Regions from separate parts of the Leclercia sp. CFBP8987 genome, predicted to be linked through region 2. Evidence: predicted binding sites of a transcription regulator. Region 2 holds the regulator's gene; each other region holds the start of a gene.
The links. The regulator PurR, encoded in region 2, represses purine synthesis genes. The targets are predictions, from matches to a motif close to CANGCAAACGTTTGCNTG.

Region 1 (3,955 bases), 880 kb from region 2:
GCAGATTCAGCCAGTCGTAGTTCAGATCGGTACCGATCAGGTTGATCATCACTGACGGGCTGTTGACCACCGGCTGCGGCAGCGGCAACCTGGTAATGGCGCGCAGGTGCAGCTCAAACTGGCTGATGGAGGCACCGTTTTGCGTCCAGTGGCCGCTGTTATGCACGCGCGGGGCCAGCTCGTTGATCAGCAGGCCATCCGGGGTGACAAAGCACTCCATCGCCATTACGCCGACGTAGCCCAGCTCCTGCATAATCGCCGAGAGCATACTTTCGGCCTGCGCCTGCTGAGCCGCATTGGCCTGCGGGAAGACCACGCTGGTGCGCAGAATGCCGTCCTGATGCAGGTTGTGGGTCAGGGGATAAAAGACGGTGCTGCCGTCGTGGCCGCGGGCACCCACCAGCGACACTTCGCCGCTGAAGTTAATCCCCTGCTCAACGATGCACTCCCCGTAGCACTCATCCGGCAACTGGTCGGTTTCACCGTCGCGCAGACGCCACTGGCCGCGTCCGTCGTAGCCGCCGACGCGGCGCTTGACGATTGCCAGCTCGCCCAGGGTGGCAAACACGCCGGACCACTGGTTTTTATCCGTCAGCAACTGCCACGGCGCGGTGGCAAGGTGCAGATCGTCGAACAGCTGCTTTTGCGTCAGACGGTCGGCAATGATCGGGAAGACGTCGCGGTTAACGAAGGCGTTATGGCGAGCCAGTTCACGGGTGAGGGCAGTTTCCGGCCAGCGCTCAATCTCTGCGGTGATCACGCTCTGCTGGAAGGGCACGGCTTCGGGTTCATCGTCCAGCCCGACCGGCCAGACGGCGATCCCCAGCGGTTCACCGGCCTGACGCAGCATGCGGCCTAACTGACCGTTACCGAGGACGCACACCTGTTTCATGCCGCACCTCGCGGGTCCGGGTTCTCCAGTACCTCGTCGGTCTGGGCGGTACGCCATGCGACCAGGCGCTGATGCAGTTCTTTATCATGAGTGGCGAGGATCTGTGCGGCAAGCAGAGCAGCGTTAGCGGCACCGGCTTTACCAATCGCCAGCGTCCCCACCGGAATGCCGCGCGGCATCTGCACGATGGAGTAGAGGCTATCGACGCCGCTCAGGGCAGCACTTTGTACCGGGACGCCGAGCACCGGCACCAGGGTTTTGGCGGCAATCATGCCGGGCAGATGCGCAGCCCCGCCGGCACCGGCAATAATCACCTGATAACCGTTCTCTTCTGCGCCTTCGGCGAAGCTGAACAGTTTATCGGGGGTGCGGTGTGCGGAGACCACTTCAACGTGGTGAGGAACGTTCAGGATGTCAAAGATTTCGGCGGCGAACTGCATGGTAGCCCAGTCGCTTTTGGACCCCATCACGATGGCGACACGCGCCGGATTATTGCTGGAAGACATGCGTCTTAAAACTCCTGTGGTGCTCAATTCTCGGCTTTTGAGGTGACAGAGAATAGCACGATAGCTAGGCAAGGAAAACGGTTGCGCGGCTAAAACTTCTGCCAACGTCCGTCTGTTGCAGGAACAAAAAAACCGCCTTTCGGCGGTCTTTTCACAGGAGGCTTACGCTATCGTTACAGGAGATTGCCTGCGGTCAGGTTCTCTTTGTCGAAGGCATGGTTCACATCAATATGATTCTGCTGGAACCTGGTGTCGATATTCGACCCGGCCTCCGGCATGGAGACGTGATGCTCTGCAGCCATTGCGCCAGATGACAGTGAAGCGGCCAGCAGCAGGGCGCTGACGATGCTGATATTTTTCATTCTCTTTTCCTTCTTCATCGTATTGTCGCTGTCGCTGGGCTCTTATCTGGCGGCACGGCAATCAGTTAAATTATTTAGTCAGTTCAGCGGTCATGTGCACGCGGTTGTCGAACTGGGCGCTGGTGATTTTGTACGCGGCGCCTTCTTTAGCGGCCTGGGCGGCAATTTGCGCTTCGGCACGGTCCAGGGTAGAGGCGGTAGCGCTGACGCTCTGAGCGAAAGAACCGAAAGAGATCAGAGAAAGCGCGGCAACTGCAACGAAAGTTTTGATGGATTTCATGGTCGTATTCCTTAAATGATTTTGTTTGGGGTAGGGCGTTGTTGCCCTGATGTGAGTAATCATAGGCCGACCAGAGTGTGATTAAAATCAAAACAATTTGCCGATACTATTCAAAAAAATTGAATGATTTTCGGGCGGGGGAATTCAGAATGGGAAAGCGATCAGTTCCACGCCTTCGGGCGTGACCTTGATCATCGAGCCTTCGGTGTGCCAGGCCCCTAACACCACGCGGTGAGCGGGCTCGCCGTTGACGGTCAGATCGTGCACGTCCGGGCGATGGGTATGGCCGTGGATCAGCCACTGCACCTGATGTTTCTCCATCACGCTGACGACCGCCTGCGGATTGACGTCCATGATGGTCATCGATTTACTGCTGTTGGCGGCTTTACTGCCGGCGCGCATCTTCGCCGCAATGCGGCTGCGGATAAACAGCGGCAGGGCGAGAAACAGGGTCTGGATCCAGGGGGTATGCACTTTAGCGCGAAAAGCCAGATAGCCGGTATCGTCGGTGCAGAGGGTGTCGCCATGCATAATCAGCACGCGGCGGCCATACAGGTCGAGGACGGTCTCTTCCGCCAGCAGGGTCATGCCGCTTTCACGGGCAAAACGCTTGCCGATCAGAAAGTCGCGGTTGCCGTGGATAAAGAAGCAGGGGACGCCGGAATCAACCAGCGTTTTAAGCGCACTTGCTATCTCGCGGTGCAGCGGGTTGGGATCGTCGTCGCCAATCCAGGCTTCGAACAGATCCCCGAGGATGTAAAGCGCATCGGCATGCCGGGCTTCACCCTGTAAAAAACGCAGAAAACCGGCGGTGATCGCCGGTTCTTCTGTTTGCAGATGCAGATCTGCAATAAAGAGTGTCGCCACGAATTATTCGCTGACGGTCACGCTTGTGATCACTACGTCTTCTTTTGGAACGTCCTGGTGCATACCGCTGCGGCCGGTAGAAACGCCTTTGATCTTCTCAACAACGTCCATGCCTTCAACCACTTCTGCGAACACGCAGTAGCCCCAACCCTGCAGGCTTTCGCCGGAGAAGTTCAGGAAGTCGTTGTCTGCCACGTTGATGAAGAACTGCGCGGTTGCAGAGTGCGGAGCCTGAGTACGGGCCATTGCCAGCGTACCACGGGTGTTTTTCAGACCGTTGTTGGCTTCGTTTTTGATCGCCGCTTTGGTCTCTTTCTGGTTCATGCCAGGCTCAAAACCGCCGCCCTGAATCATGAAACCGTTAATAACACGGTGGAAAATGGTGTTGTTGTAGAAACCTTCGCGGCAGTAGTCCAGGAAGTTTTTAACTGTTTCAGGCGCTTTGTCATCAAAGGTCTTGATTACGATATCGCCATGATTAGTGTGGAAAGTAACCATTTTTGCATCCTGTTCCGTTTATAGTGGTGCTTCGACCCCGCGGGGGGCCACAATAAGCGCTTGTTATAGCATAACCTCACGGCGCGATCACCTTGCATTGTGTGCTGCTTCGCGTTTGAATTACGGGTACACGCCTCATCCTTTAAGCTGCCTCATCGTTGGCTGCGTTCAGAAACCCCGGTCACATAGTTATCTATGCTCCCGGGGATTTCTTCGCTTGCCGCCTTGATGCAACTTAAATGATTTTGCGTGTAGAATATGCCGTTTTCACCCACACACGTCTCACATGGAATCTTCGATGTTAAAAATCTTCAACACACTGACGCGCCAAAAAGAGGAATTCAAACCTATTCATGCCGGGGAAGTCGGCATGTACGTGTGTGGTATTACCGTTTACGATCTCTGTCATATCGGCCATGGCCGTACCTTCGTCGCCTTCGACGTAGTGTCACGCTATCTGCGTTTCCTCGGGTACAACCTTAAGTATGTACGCAATATCACCGATATCGACGACAAAATTATCAAGCGTGCTAACGAGAACGGTGAAAAC
Region 2 (3,955 bases):
CAGTAAAACCGGCTTACGGCCGAAGCGGTCGGACATCGGTCCCCACAGCAGCTGAGCAAAGGCAAAGCCCGCCAGGAACAGGCTCAGGCTGGCGCTGATGGCCGCCGCTGGGGTCTGCAGATCTTCCTGCATGATGGCGAAGGCAGGCAGGTACATATCGGTGGCGAGAAAGCCCAGCACGCTTAAGCCGCCGAGCCAGACTAAAAATCCTTTCCCGGGTGTCATTATTTTATTACTCCGTTTGGGCGCAGGTTTGGGTAGCCGCTGAGTGTAGGGAGTGCAAACCCGCTTGTGAAACGCTAATATTTGGCGGTTGCATTCAAAAATTTTGCAGGCAGAAAATGTGGTCAGAATATTCTCTTGAAGTGGTGGATGCTGTAGCGCGTAACGGCAGCTTCAGCGGAGCAGCGCAGGAGCTGCATCGCGTCCCGTCCGCCATCAGCTACACCGTGCGTCAGCTGGAGGAGTGGCTGGCGGTACCGCTGTTTGAGCGGCGTCACCGGGATGTGGAACTCACGCCTGCCGGGACGTGGTTTCTCAAAGAGGGGCGGTCTGTTATCAAAAAAATGCAGATCACCCGCGAACAGTGCCAGCAGATCGCCAACGGCTGGCGGAGCCATATCTCCATTGCGGTGGATAATATCGTGCGCCCCGAGCGCACCCGGCAGATGATTGTCGATTTTTACCGCCACTTTTCCGACGTCGAGCTGCGGGTCTCGCAGGAGGTCTTCAACGGCGTCTGGGATGCGCTGGCGGACGGCAGGGTGGAGATGGCGATCGGCGCCACCCAGGCGATCCCGGTCGGGGGGCGCTATGCGTTTCGTGATATGGGCACCCTGAGCTGGATCTGCGTGGTGGCCAACCATCATCCGCTGGCCGCCATGGAAGGACCGCTCAGCGATGATACCCTGCGCAACTGGCCCTCGCTGGTGCGCGAGGACACCTCCCGCTCGCTGCCGAAACGCATCACCTGGCTGCTGGATAACCAGCGGCGGATCGTCACTCCGGACTGGGAATCGTCCGCCACCTGCCTCTCGGCTGGTCTGTGCGTGGGGATGGTGCCGGTGCATTTTGCCCGGCCGTGGATCGACAGCGGGAAGTGGGTCGAGCTGACGCTGGAAAATCCCTTCCCGGATGCGGCCTGCTGCCTGACCTGGCAACAAAACGATATGTCACCGGCCCTGGCCTGGCTGCTGGATTATCTGGGAGACAGTGAAACGATGAACCGGGAGTGGCTGCGGGAGCCAGAGGTGCTGGCTCCCGGAGAGGATTAACGGCGGTAGTCGCGGAACGGACCATCCGCCACGGAACGGCGTTCGATCAGGCGCGGATGCACCTCAATTGACTGGGACTCTTCGCGCTTATTGACGATACGGTCCAGCAGCATGTTGAAGGCGGTCTCCCCCAGCGAATCTTTTGGCTGGTGGATGGTGGTCAGCGCCGGGGTAAAGAAGCGGGCGTTGCGCACGTTATCATACCCGATCAGCGAAACGTCCTGCGGAACGCGCAGGCCCATCTCATCGGCAGCACAGAGCGCACCCATTGCCATAATGTCTCCGCCACAGAAGATGGCGGTCGGGCGCGGACTCTGGGAGAGGATCTGCTGCATGGCGCGGTAGCCAGACTCCGGTTCAAAGTCGCCCTGCACGATCCAGTTTTCCGGGACCGTGATTAAGGCCTCTTCCATCGCTTTCATAAAGCCCGCCAGACGTCCGGCACCGGTGTTGCGCTCCAGCGCTCCCGGGATCACGCCGATTTCGCGGTGACCGCGTTCAATCAGATAACGTCCGGCCATGTAGCCGCCCTCAAAGGCGTTATCGATCACCGAGTCGGTAAAGTCGGCCTTCGCTTCGCCCCAGTCCATCACCACCATCGGAATATTGCGATACTCTTCCAGCATCGACAGCAAGGATTCCGGGTATTCGGAACACATCACCATCAGGCCGTCGACGCGCTTCTGCGCCATCATCGACAGATAGGCGCGCTGTTTTTCCTGGCTGTTCCAGGCGTTGCCGAGGATCAGGGTGTAGCCCTTCTGGAAGCAGTTCTTCTCAACTGCTTCAATAATTTCCGCAAAATAGGGCGCTTCGCTGCTGGTCGCCAGCAGGCCGATCGATTTGGTGTGATTAACCTTCAGACTGCGGGCTACGGCGCTGGGAGAGTAGTGCAGCTCTTTAATGGCCGCCCAGACGTTGTTACGGGTCTCTTCCGCGACAAAGCGGGTTTTGTTAATAACATGTGATACGGTTGTAGTGGAAACGTTTGCGCGTTTCGCCACGTCTTTAATTGTTGCCATCAGATGTCACTCCAGACCATATCTAAGCTCCTGAAAAACCAATAGGTAAACGTTTGCCTTCACTCGCCCTAATTGCGCAATTTGAATTGCGGTACGCCGGGAAAACGACACAGGACGTCAGGAGGGGGTCAATGGCCGGTACGCTAATAAATTTAGCGTGGAATTTTGTCTTATCTTGGCCAAAAGGGGAAGAGCAAAAACCGATATCAATCTAAATCCAGCAAGATTTTTACCCGGAACTGTGTAAAAATGAGCAGGCTCACTCTTCATAGGGTGATTAAAAGGAGAAAAATTGATGAGTACCGATCTTAAGTTTTCGCTGATTACCACCATTATTGTTCTGAGTCTGATTGTTGCCAGCGGTCTGACTGCGGCACTGCACTGATTGATGCGGGAGAGTTCCGCTCTCCCTCGTTCCTGCGCTGATTGTTACGCGCCCGGCAAAAATCTTTTGCCAAATTGTTAACTTCTCATTTTTTGTGATTGGTGTCATGCTTTCGCCTTCATTGTTCTGTGTCGCCTGACGACACGGTGTCTGGAGTTGAAGTATGAGAATCAATTTTCCGCTGCTGGCCCTGGCCATTGGCGCCTTTGGTATCGGCACAACCGAATTTTCCCCGATGGGCCTGCTGCCGGTTATCGCCCGGGGCGTGGATGTCTCAATTCCCGCTGCGGGCATGCTGATCAGCGCCTACGCCATCGGCGTGATGGTGGGTGCGCCGCTGATGACCCTGCTGCTGTCCCATCGCGGTCGCCGTAACGCGCTGATCTTCCTGATGGCGATCTTTACCGTCGGTAACGTGCTGTCGGCGCTCTCCCCGGATTACACCACCCTGATGCTGTCCCGAATTCTGACCAGCCTGAACCACGGCGCCTTCTTTGGCCTCGGGTCGGTGGTCGCTGCCAGCGTAGTGCCGAAGCACAAGCAGGCCAGCGCCGTCGCCACCATGTTTATGGGCCTGACCATCGCCAATATCGGCGGCGTGCCGGCCGCAACCTGGATGGGTGAAGTGATTGGCTGGCGCATGTCTTTCCTGGCCACCGCGCTGCTGGGCGTGGTCTCAATAATCGCGCTGTTCTTCTCCCTGCCAGCGGGCGGGGCGGGTGAAAAGCCGGAGGTGCGCAAAGAGCTGGCGGTCCTGCTGCGTCCGCAGGTGTTATCTGCGTTGCTGACCACCGTGCTCGGGGCTGGCGCGATGTTTACGCTCTACACCTACATTGCCCCGGTGCTGCATGATATCAACCAGGCGACGCCGGCCTTTATCACCGCCATGCTGGTGCTGATTGGCGTTGGTTTCTCCATCGGCAACTATCTTGGCGGCAAACTGGCGGACAAGTCTGTGAGCGGCACCCTGAAAGGCTTTTTACTCCTGCTGATCGTGATCATGCTGGCTATTCCGTGGCTGGCGCGTAGTGAAGTGGGCGCGGCCGTGGCGATGGTAGTCTGGGGTATGGCGACCTTTGCGGTGGTTCCGCCGCTGCAGATGCGCGTTATGCGCGTGGCCAGCGATGCGCCAGGCTTATCGTCGTCGGTAAATATCGGTGCTTTTAACCTGGGGAATGCGCTGGGGGCGGCTGCCGGTGGGGCAGTTATTTCCAGCGGGATGGGTTACAGCTTTGTCCCGGTGATGGGGGCGATTATTGCAGCCCTGGGACTTA
Region 3 (3,955 bases), 380 kb from region 2:
GATCCCACGCACCAGCGGCGTGATCCGCGTGGGCGACGAGGTGGAGATCCTCTCCACCGGGCCAGGCCGGATCTACGGCGCAGGCGCTGAGGAAGAGGCGACAGAGGTGGAGACACAACCCGCCACGGCGGTCACTATCCAGTGGCAGGGTCAAACAATCCGCGGAAACAATCAGCAGGTGTTACTGGAACAGCTTGAACAGGCCGGTATTCGCGTGCCCTATTCCTGTCGGGCGGGGATCTGCGGATGCTGTCGCATCACGCTGGTAGAAGGCGAAGTGAGTGCGCTGAAGAAATCGGCTATCGGCAGTGACGGCACAATTCTGTGCTGCAGCTGCGTACCGAAAACCTCGTTACAGCTGGAAGCCTAAACGGCCTGCTCGAGGCTGAAGGTGACCGGCTGAGGTTTCAGTCGGTCATTCATCACTTTAATCGGGTCGCCCAACTGCATGGTGCGCCCGGCAATGGTTACCGTCGGCTGCGCCAGTAAACAGAGCGCGGCATTGTCGCCCGGCTCCACCACCAGCAAATTCACCTGCTCTGCACTCTCGCTCAGGCTGACGCACGCCGCATCACCGGTGACCGGCGACCAGCGCTCACTGTGGGCAAGAAAGTGCCAGCTTTTCGGCATTTGAGGTTTGAGGAAGCGGATCGCCACCAGCGCATTGAGCACCAGCTCGGCGCGTTGTTCTTTCGACAGGTCGAGGTCACGGCATTTTTCTTCAAAGGAGAAGTAGAGTGCGGCATCATCGACGCAAAAACCGGTGTCGGCAAAGGCGTCCGGGGTTAACATCCGGCGGGCAAAACGCGAACGAAACAACATACCATTGGCCAGATCGAGCATCATGCGATCGTGCTCGTCACAGAAATACCAGCGCCAGTTATCGTCAGGTTTAATTCGCATCTGTCTCTCCCGTTCCCGAAACGTCCTGTCCTAAGAAAGTCCTTATTGCCGCTTCGCTTTTTTAACTGCAATAATCAAAGACTACAATGTCTAATAAAGCAACAGTCCGGGAATATAAAACAACCAGAGCTGGAAATAAAGCCCTGGTTGTCAGTCATGCTAAAAGATTAGATATGATTAACGATTTCTTTAATCAGCGGCGGGCCTTTGAAAATAAAGCCTGAATATATCTGCACCAGCGAAGCGCCGGCCGCCATTTTCTCGCGCGCGGCCATGACTGAATCTATACCGCCTACGCCAATAATCGGCAGGCGACCCTTTAATTCTTCTGACAGACGACGAATAATTTCGGTGCTTTTTAACTGCACCGGACGCCCGCTCAGGCCCCCCATTTCGTCGCAATATTTCATTCCCTGAACCAGAGAGCGATCGAGCGTGGTATTGGTGGCAATAACGCCATCAATATTATGACGAACTAAACTGTCGGCGACCTGCACCAGCTCTTCTACGGTCAGATCCGGAGCAATTTTAACGGCCACCGGCACATATTTATGGTGCTTCGCCTGGAGTTCATTTTGCTTATTCTTGATGGCGAGTAATAAATCGTCGAGCGCTTCACCGTATTGCAGGGTGCGCAGGCCCGGGGTGTTAGGTGAAGAGATATTCACCGCAATATACCCGGCGTAGGCGTAGACTTTTTCCATACAAATCAGGTAGTCATCTTTGCCCTGCTCGACCAGCGTATCTTTATTTTTACCGATATTAATGCCCAGAACCCCATCGAAATGGGCTTTCTTCACATTCTCAACCAGATGATCGACGCCGAGGTTATTAAAGCCCATGCGGTTGATCAGCCCTTCGGCCTCCACCAGGCGGAACAGGCGCGGCTTGTCGTTACCCGGCTGCGGACGTGGCGTGACGGTGCCAATTTCGATAGAGCCAAAGCCCATCGCACCCAGTGCATCGATGCACTCGCCGTTTTTATCCAGCCCTGCCGCCAGACCCAGTGGGTTCTTAAAGGTTAAACCCATGCAGGTGACCGGCTTCTCCGTCACTCTCTGGCGCACCAGCGCTTCAAGCGGGGTTCCCGTAATACGGCGTAACTGCTGGAATGTAAATTCATGAGCGCGCTCAGGATCGAGCTGGAAAAGGGCTTTACGAACGAAGGGGTAGTACATGAACTCTCCTGGATTCCCGGTGTGCAAACCGGGGCCGAATTATCAGCGATCGCAGCCGGAAAGGGAATTGACCTGCGGCAAAAAAAACGTCACCAGACGCAATCGTTTACTTTTCACCCCTCCTTTATTCATTTTTTTGCATTTATTCTGCGGATAAATCATTTAGTGGAATAAGTCAGCGATGCGACACTGCCAACAAATGTTATCAATGTTAGATAAAAGCAAATAATTGGTTATAAGGAGCATCTATGCGCGTCATTACGTTGGCCGGCAGTCCGCGATTTCCTTCCCGCTCCAGCGCGTTGCTGGAGTATGCCCGGGAGCAACTCACCTCTCTGGATGTCGAAGTATTCCACTGGAATCTGCATAACTTTGCTCCGGAAGATCTTCTCTATGCCCGCTTCGACAGTCCGGCGCTGAAAACCCTCAATGAGCAGCTTAAAGACGCCGACGGGCTGATCGTCGCCACGCCGGTGTATAAGGCCTCGTTTTCCGGTGCCCTGAAAACCCTGCTCGATCTGCTGCCGGAGCGCGCGCTGGAGAACAAAATCGTATTGCCGCTGGCGACCGGCGGCACCGTCGCTCACCTGCTGGCGGTGGATTACGCCCTGAAGCCGGTGCTCAGCGCCCTGAAGGCCCAGGAGATCCTGCACGGCGTGTTTGCCGACGACTCGCAGGTGATTGACTATCAGCACAAGCCGCACTTTACCCCTAACCTGCAAACCCGCCTCGACAGCGCCCTGGAGACCTTCTGGCAGGCGCTGCATCGACGCGACGTTCAGGTTCCTGCCTTTGGTCTTCAGAAAGGAGTCGCCCATGTTTAAATCCCTTGCACGCCTGAGCCTGGCCGGTCTGGTGGCCCTCTCCGGCCTGGCGCATGCCGCCGATCCTGTCCCCGAGAGCCTGCGTATTGGCTACCAGAAAGGCAGCGTCAGCATGGTGCTGGCGAAAAGCCATCAGTTGCTCGAAAAACGCTACCCGGACACCAAATTCTCCTGGGTAGAGTTCCCGGCAGGCCCGCAGATGCTGGAGGCGCTGAACGTCGGCAGTATCGATCTCGGCAGCACCGGCGATATTCCGCCTATCTTCGCCCAGGCCGCCGGGGCAGACCTGGTTTACGTCGGCGTGGAGCCGCCTAAACCGAAAGCCGAAGTGATTCTGGTCCCTGAAAACAGCCCGATTAAAACCGTGGCGGATCTCAAAGGCCATAAGGTGGCTTTCCAGAAAGGGTCCAGCTCCCACAATCTGCTATTGCGCGCCCTACAGCAGGCGGGTCTGACTTTTAAAGATATTCAGCCAGTTTATCTTTCCCCGGCAGATGCCCGCGCCGCCTTCCAGCAAAACAACGTCGATGCCTGGGCAATCTGGGACCCCTACTACTCCGCGGCCCTGCTGCAGGGTGGCGTGAAGGTGCTGAAAGACGGTGAAAGCCTGAAACAGACCGGCTCCTTCTACCTGGCGGCCCGCCCTTATGCAGAGAAAAACGGTGAATTCGTTCAGGGCGTACTGAATACCTTTAGCGAGGCGGATGCCCTTACCCAGAGTCAGCGTCAGGCCAGTATCGCCCTGCTGGCTAAAACGATGGGTCTTCCGGAGCCGGTCATTGCCACCTACCTTGACCATCGCCCGCCTACCGTCATCAAACCGGTTGATGCCCATACCGCCGTGTTACAGCAGCAAACCGCTGATCTCTTCTATGACAACCGCCTGGTGCCGAAAAAAATCGATATTCGCGACCGTATCTGGCATCCCACAGCGCAAAAAGGAGCTAAATCATGAGTCTGAATCTGTTCTGGTTTTTACCTACCCACGGTGATGGACACTATCTGGGCACCGACGAGGGCGCCCGCCCGGTGGATCACGCTTATCTCCAG
Region 4 (3,955 bases), 1.4 Mb from region 2:
CCAGCGGGCGGCGCTCTTTCAGCACCACGTCGGCGGCGCGGGTCACCAGAGTATCGGTATAGCTGTTGACGATGCCGGAGAGGGTTTTGATGGAACAGGGCAGGATCACCATCCCCGCGGTCTTAAACGACCCGGAGGAGATGCTGGCGGCGATATCGCGGGCATCGTGCACCACATCGGCCAACGCCTGAACGTCACGCAGGGAGTAATCGGTTTCGAGAGAGAGGGTCTGACGCGCGGCCTGGCTCATCACCAGATGGGTTTCAACGTCAGCGACGTCGCGTAATACCTGCAGCAAACGGACACCGTAAATCGCGCCGCTGGCCCCTGAGAGCCCTACTATCAATCGTTTCATATTATCGCCCTTACTGTAACAGGGCAGACTGTGCAGGATTTTGGCGGGAGTTGCAAGCGAGGGCGGACGCCCTCGCCTGCGATAAGGATTAACCTTCGTTGTGCATCTCTAAGCTTTCGAGATCGTTCGCCATCTGCACGGCTTTCGCGTCGTCGTTACGCAGAGAGTCGAGATAGTCGAGATACTGCTGATCAACATCTTTGGTGACGTAGATACCGTTAAACACCGAGCACTCAAACTGCTGAATATCCGGGTTCTCGGCGCGCACCGCGTCGATCAGATCGTTCAGATCCTGGAAAATCAGGCCATCGGCGCCGATGATCTGGCGGATCTCGTCCACTTCACGACCGTGAGCAATCAGCTCGTTGGCGGTCGGCATGTCGATGCCGTACACGTTCGGGAAGCGAATTTCCGGTGCCGCAGAGGCCAGGTAGACCTTCTTCGCCCCTGCTTCACGGGCCATCTCGATAATCTGCTCTGAGGTGGTGCCACGCACGATGGAATCATCCACCAGCAGAACGTTCTTGTCGCGGAACTCAGCGCGGTTAGCGTTCAGCTTGCGGCGTACCGATTTACGGCGCAGATGCTGGCCTGGCATGATGAAGGTGCGGCCAACGTAGCGGTTTTTCACAAAGCCCTGACGGTACGGTTTACCCAGGATACGCGCCATCTCCAGCGCGATATCGCAGGAGGTTTCCGGGATCGGGATAACTACGTCGATGTCCAGATCTTCCCACTCGCGGGCAATCTTCTCCCCGAGCTTGGTACCCATATTCACACGGGCGCTGTAGACGGAGATCTTGTCGATGAAGGAGTCCGGACGAGCAAAGTAGACGTACTCGAACAGGCACGGATTAGTGACCGGGTTTTCCGCACACTGGCGGGTAAACAGCTGGCCTTTCTCAGTGATGTAGACCGCTTCGCCCGGGGCAACGTCGCGCAGGAACTCGAAGCCCAGGGTGTCCAGGGCCACGCTTTCGGAGGCCACCATATACTCGGTGCGGCCATCGCCAATATCACGTTTACCCAGCACCAGCGGACGAATACCGTTCGGATCGCGGAACGCGACCATACCGTGGCCGATAATCATCGCCACGCAGGCATAGGCCCCGCGAATCAGACGATTCGTCGCCGCCACGGCAGCAAAAATGTTGTCGGCTTCCAGCGGATAGTGACGGAAATTATCCAGTTCGCTGGCAAAGACGTTAAGCAGAATTTCAGAGTCAGAAGTGGTGTTAATGTGGCGACGCTTCTCTTCAAACAGCTTTTTACGCAGCTCGTGGGCATTGGTCAGGTTGCCATTGTGGGCAAGCGTGATGCCATACGGAGAGTTAACGTAGAAAGGCTGCGCTTCAGAGGCGCTGGAACTGCCTGCGGTAGGGTAACGAACGTGACCAATACCCATGTTACCCTGCAGACGCTGCATATGGCGGGCTTCAAACACATCGTTTACCAGGCCGTTGGCCTTACGTAAACGGAAGCAGTTGTGTGCATCAATGGTGATGATACCCGCAGCATCCTGCCCACGGTGCTGAAGCACCGATAATGCGTCATAAATAGACTGGTTTACCGGCATGAAACCGGCGATACCGACAATACCGCACATTCGTCATTTCCTCGTTAAGCCACATCTCAGGGTTTATGCCCTGGGCAAAAAACTCGACGAGCTTTGCAGATAGTCGAAGAACAATCTGATGATGAAGCTGAACTGCGGGATCAGCTGCGACTTCTGCCAGTCTTCACTTTTTGAAAACCCGGTAAAGGTATCAAGGAAGAACAGTATCGCGGCTACAATCAACGCTCCTCGCAATGCACCGAAACAGATCCCGAGCACCCTGTCCGTTCCTGACAAACCGGTTTTCTCAACCAGCTGGCCAATCACGAAGTTAACAATGGCGCCTACAATCAGCGTCGCGATAAACAGCACCGCGATGGCGATTCCGTTTCGGACCAGTTCATCTTCAAAGCCCGTGAACCAGACAGACAGGTAAGTGTAGTAATGACTGGCAACAAAGAAGGCACAGCCCCAGGTTACCAGCGATAACGCTTCACGAACAAAGCCACGGATCAGGCTAACCAGACAGGAAAAACCTATCACCGCAATGATGGCGTAATCAATCCAGACCATATACGTCCCACGATTAAACGCCCTGTCATCCAGTTCGGGGCGAATTCTAACAGAAAAAGAAAACGTTTGCGTAGGGATTTCCTTCCCGCGCGTAAATAAAAAAAGCGCTGAAAAAATATTCAGCGCCCCAGGCGGGTTACCTTCTCAGGCAATCTGCTGCGCCTGTTTTTTAGTCAGCGAAAAACTCAGTTCACGCTGTAGTTCATCACTACGCCGCTCAGACCGGAGAGTTGATTCAACTCGCCAAGCGACCCCTTCAGCTTATCTCTCGATGCATCCGGGCCGACGAGAATACGGGTGATTTTACCCTGTACCGGCGTCGTAGGTGAAGTGTAAACGCGATACCCCGCGCCACGGAGTTTAGCCACCACCTCGTTGACCTTGTCGGCATTTTTCAACGCGCCGAGCTGCACGACATAGGCTTTACCGGTTGGCGCAGGTTTCTCTTCTGCCGCCGGTTTGGCCGGAGGTGTTTCCGTCGCCGCTGCCAGCTGCTGGCTGGTGTTATCGCGCTGCGGTTTCGGCTTCTCAACCGGTTTTGGTTTTTGCACCGGTTTTGGCGCATACTGCTCCACCGGCGCCGGATCCAGTTCGTTGTTATTCCCGGTCGCGAGACGCGTAGGGTCTAAGGACGGTGCCGCGGCATCGCCCGCCTGCACCTCTTCAGCCGCGCCTTCAGGCGGTTGAGCAGGTAACGCCTGCGTCGCCGCCGGCAGCATATCCGGCTCATCCCGGTCGCCAGGTTTCGGCACCAGCGGGATCGCTGCAAACTCATCCTGATAATGTTTTTTCTGTCCATCAAGCAGCCCGGGGAGAATAATCACTCCCAGCGCCACCAGCACAATGGTGCCTGCTAAACGGTTCTGAAACTTACTTGCCACCGGTTCTCCCCGCATCCATTACGTCCATGACATGTGCCACCGTGTGGAAAGATCCACACACCAGCACGGTATCTTCTGGTCTGGCATCCGCCATCGCCGCACGCCATGCCAGCTCGACGCTGGCAAAACTCTGGCCCTCGCCGAGATGTTCCATCAGCTGTTCAGCCGTCGCCCCGCGTGGGCCTTCCAGAGGTGCACAATACCAGCTATCGACCACAGTCTCCATGCAGGCCAGCGTGCCGCCAATATCTTTATCATGAAGCATACCGATAACCGCCAGTACGCGCCCGGTTTTTGGCAATGATTTGAGACGTCCGGCGAGGTAAGCCGCGGCATGGGGGTTATGCGCCACATCCAGAATCAGACGCGGTGAGTCGCTGACAATCTGGAAACGTCCGGCAAGGATAGCCTGCTGAATGCCGTCGCGAATGGCCTGCTCGTTCACCGTCAGACCGCTGGCGCGCAGGGCGGCCAGTGCCGTGGCGGCGTTCGGCTGCGGCACCTGCGGCAGCGGCAGGTTGTCCAGCGCGCCTCTGGCATCTTCAAAGCGCCAGCCACTCTCCGTCACGCTGTAGCGCCAGTCGACGTCAC

Region 1: the regulator PurR is predicted to act here: its motif matches at 1,469-1,486, upstream of purE (5-(carboxyamino)imidazole ribonucleotide mutase).
Region 3: the regulator PurR is predicted to act here: its motif matches at 2,177-2,194, upstream of pyrD (quinone-dependent dihydroorotate dehydrogenase).
Region 4: the regulator PurR is predicted to act here: its motif matches at 2,539-2,556, upstream of cvpA (colicin V production protein).

The regions. Positions count from the first base shown of each region.
Region 1 covers NZ_CM188255.1:1,147,248-1,151,202, forward strand. The annotation lists gene purK (5-(carboxyamino)imidazole ribonucleotide synthase) at 1-892, opposite strand, end outside; gene purE (5-(carboxyamino)imidazole ribonucleotide mutase) at 889-1,398, opposite strand; gene SOM40_RS05350 (hypothetical protein) at 1,572-1,760, opposite strand; gene SOM40_RS05355 (YdgH/BhsA/McbA-like domain containing protein) at 1,831-2,040, opposite strand; gene lpxH (UDP-2,3-diacylglucosamine diphosphatase) at 2,185-2,907, opposite strand; gene ppiB (peptidylprolyl isomerase B) at 2,911-3,405, opposite strand; gene cysS (cysteine--tRNA ligase) at 3,704-3,955, shown strand, end outside.
Region 2 covers NZ_CM188255.1:2,023,561-2,027,515, forward strand. The annotation lists gene punC (purine nucleoside transporter PunC) at 1-225, opposite strand, end outside; gene punR (DNA-binding transcriptional activator PunR) at 342-1,274, shown strand; gene purR (HTH-type transcriptional repressor PurR) at 1,271-2,296, opposite strand; gene cydH (cytochrome bd-I oxidase subunit CydH) at 2,592-2,681, shown strand; gene SOM40_RS09720 (MFS transporter) at 2,845-3,955, shown strand, end outside.
Region 3 covers NZ_CM188255.1:1,641,633-1,645,587, reverse strand. The annotation lists gene SOM40_RS07730 (YcbX family protein) at 1-370, shown strand, start outside; gene zapC (cell division protein ZapC) at 367-903, opposite strand; gene pyrD (quinone-dependent dihydroorotate dehydrogenase) at 1,071-2,081, opposite strand; gene ssuE (NADPH-dependent FMN reductase) at 2,330-2,905, shown strand; gene SOM40_RS07710 (sulfonate ABC transporter substrate-binding protein) at 2,898-3,860, shown strand; gene ssuD (FMNH2-dependent alkanesulfonate monooxygenase) at 3,857-3,955, shown strand, end outside.
Region 4 covers NZ_CM188255.1:3,388,788-3,392,742, forward strand. The annotation lists gene SOM40_RS16350 (UbiX family flavin prenyltransferase) at 1-355, opposite strand, end outside; gene purF (amidophosphoribosyltransferase) at 444-1,961, opposite strand; gene cvpA (colicin V production protein) at 1,995-2,483, opposite strand; gene dedD (cell division protein DedD) at 2,669-3,364, opposite strand; gene folC (bifunctional tetrahydrofolate synthase/dihydrofolate synthase) at 3,354-3,955, opposite strand, start outside.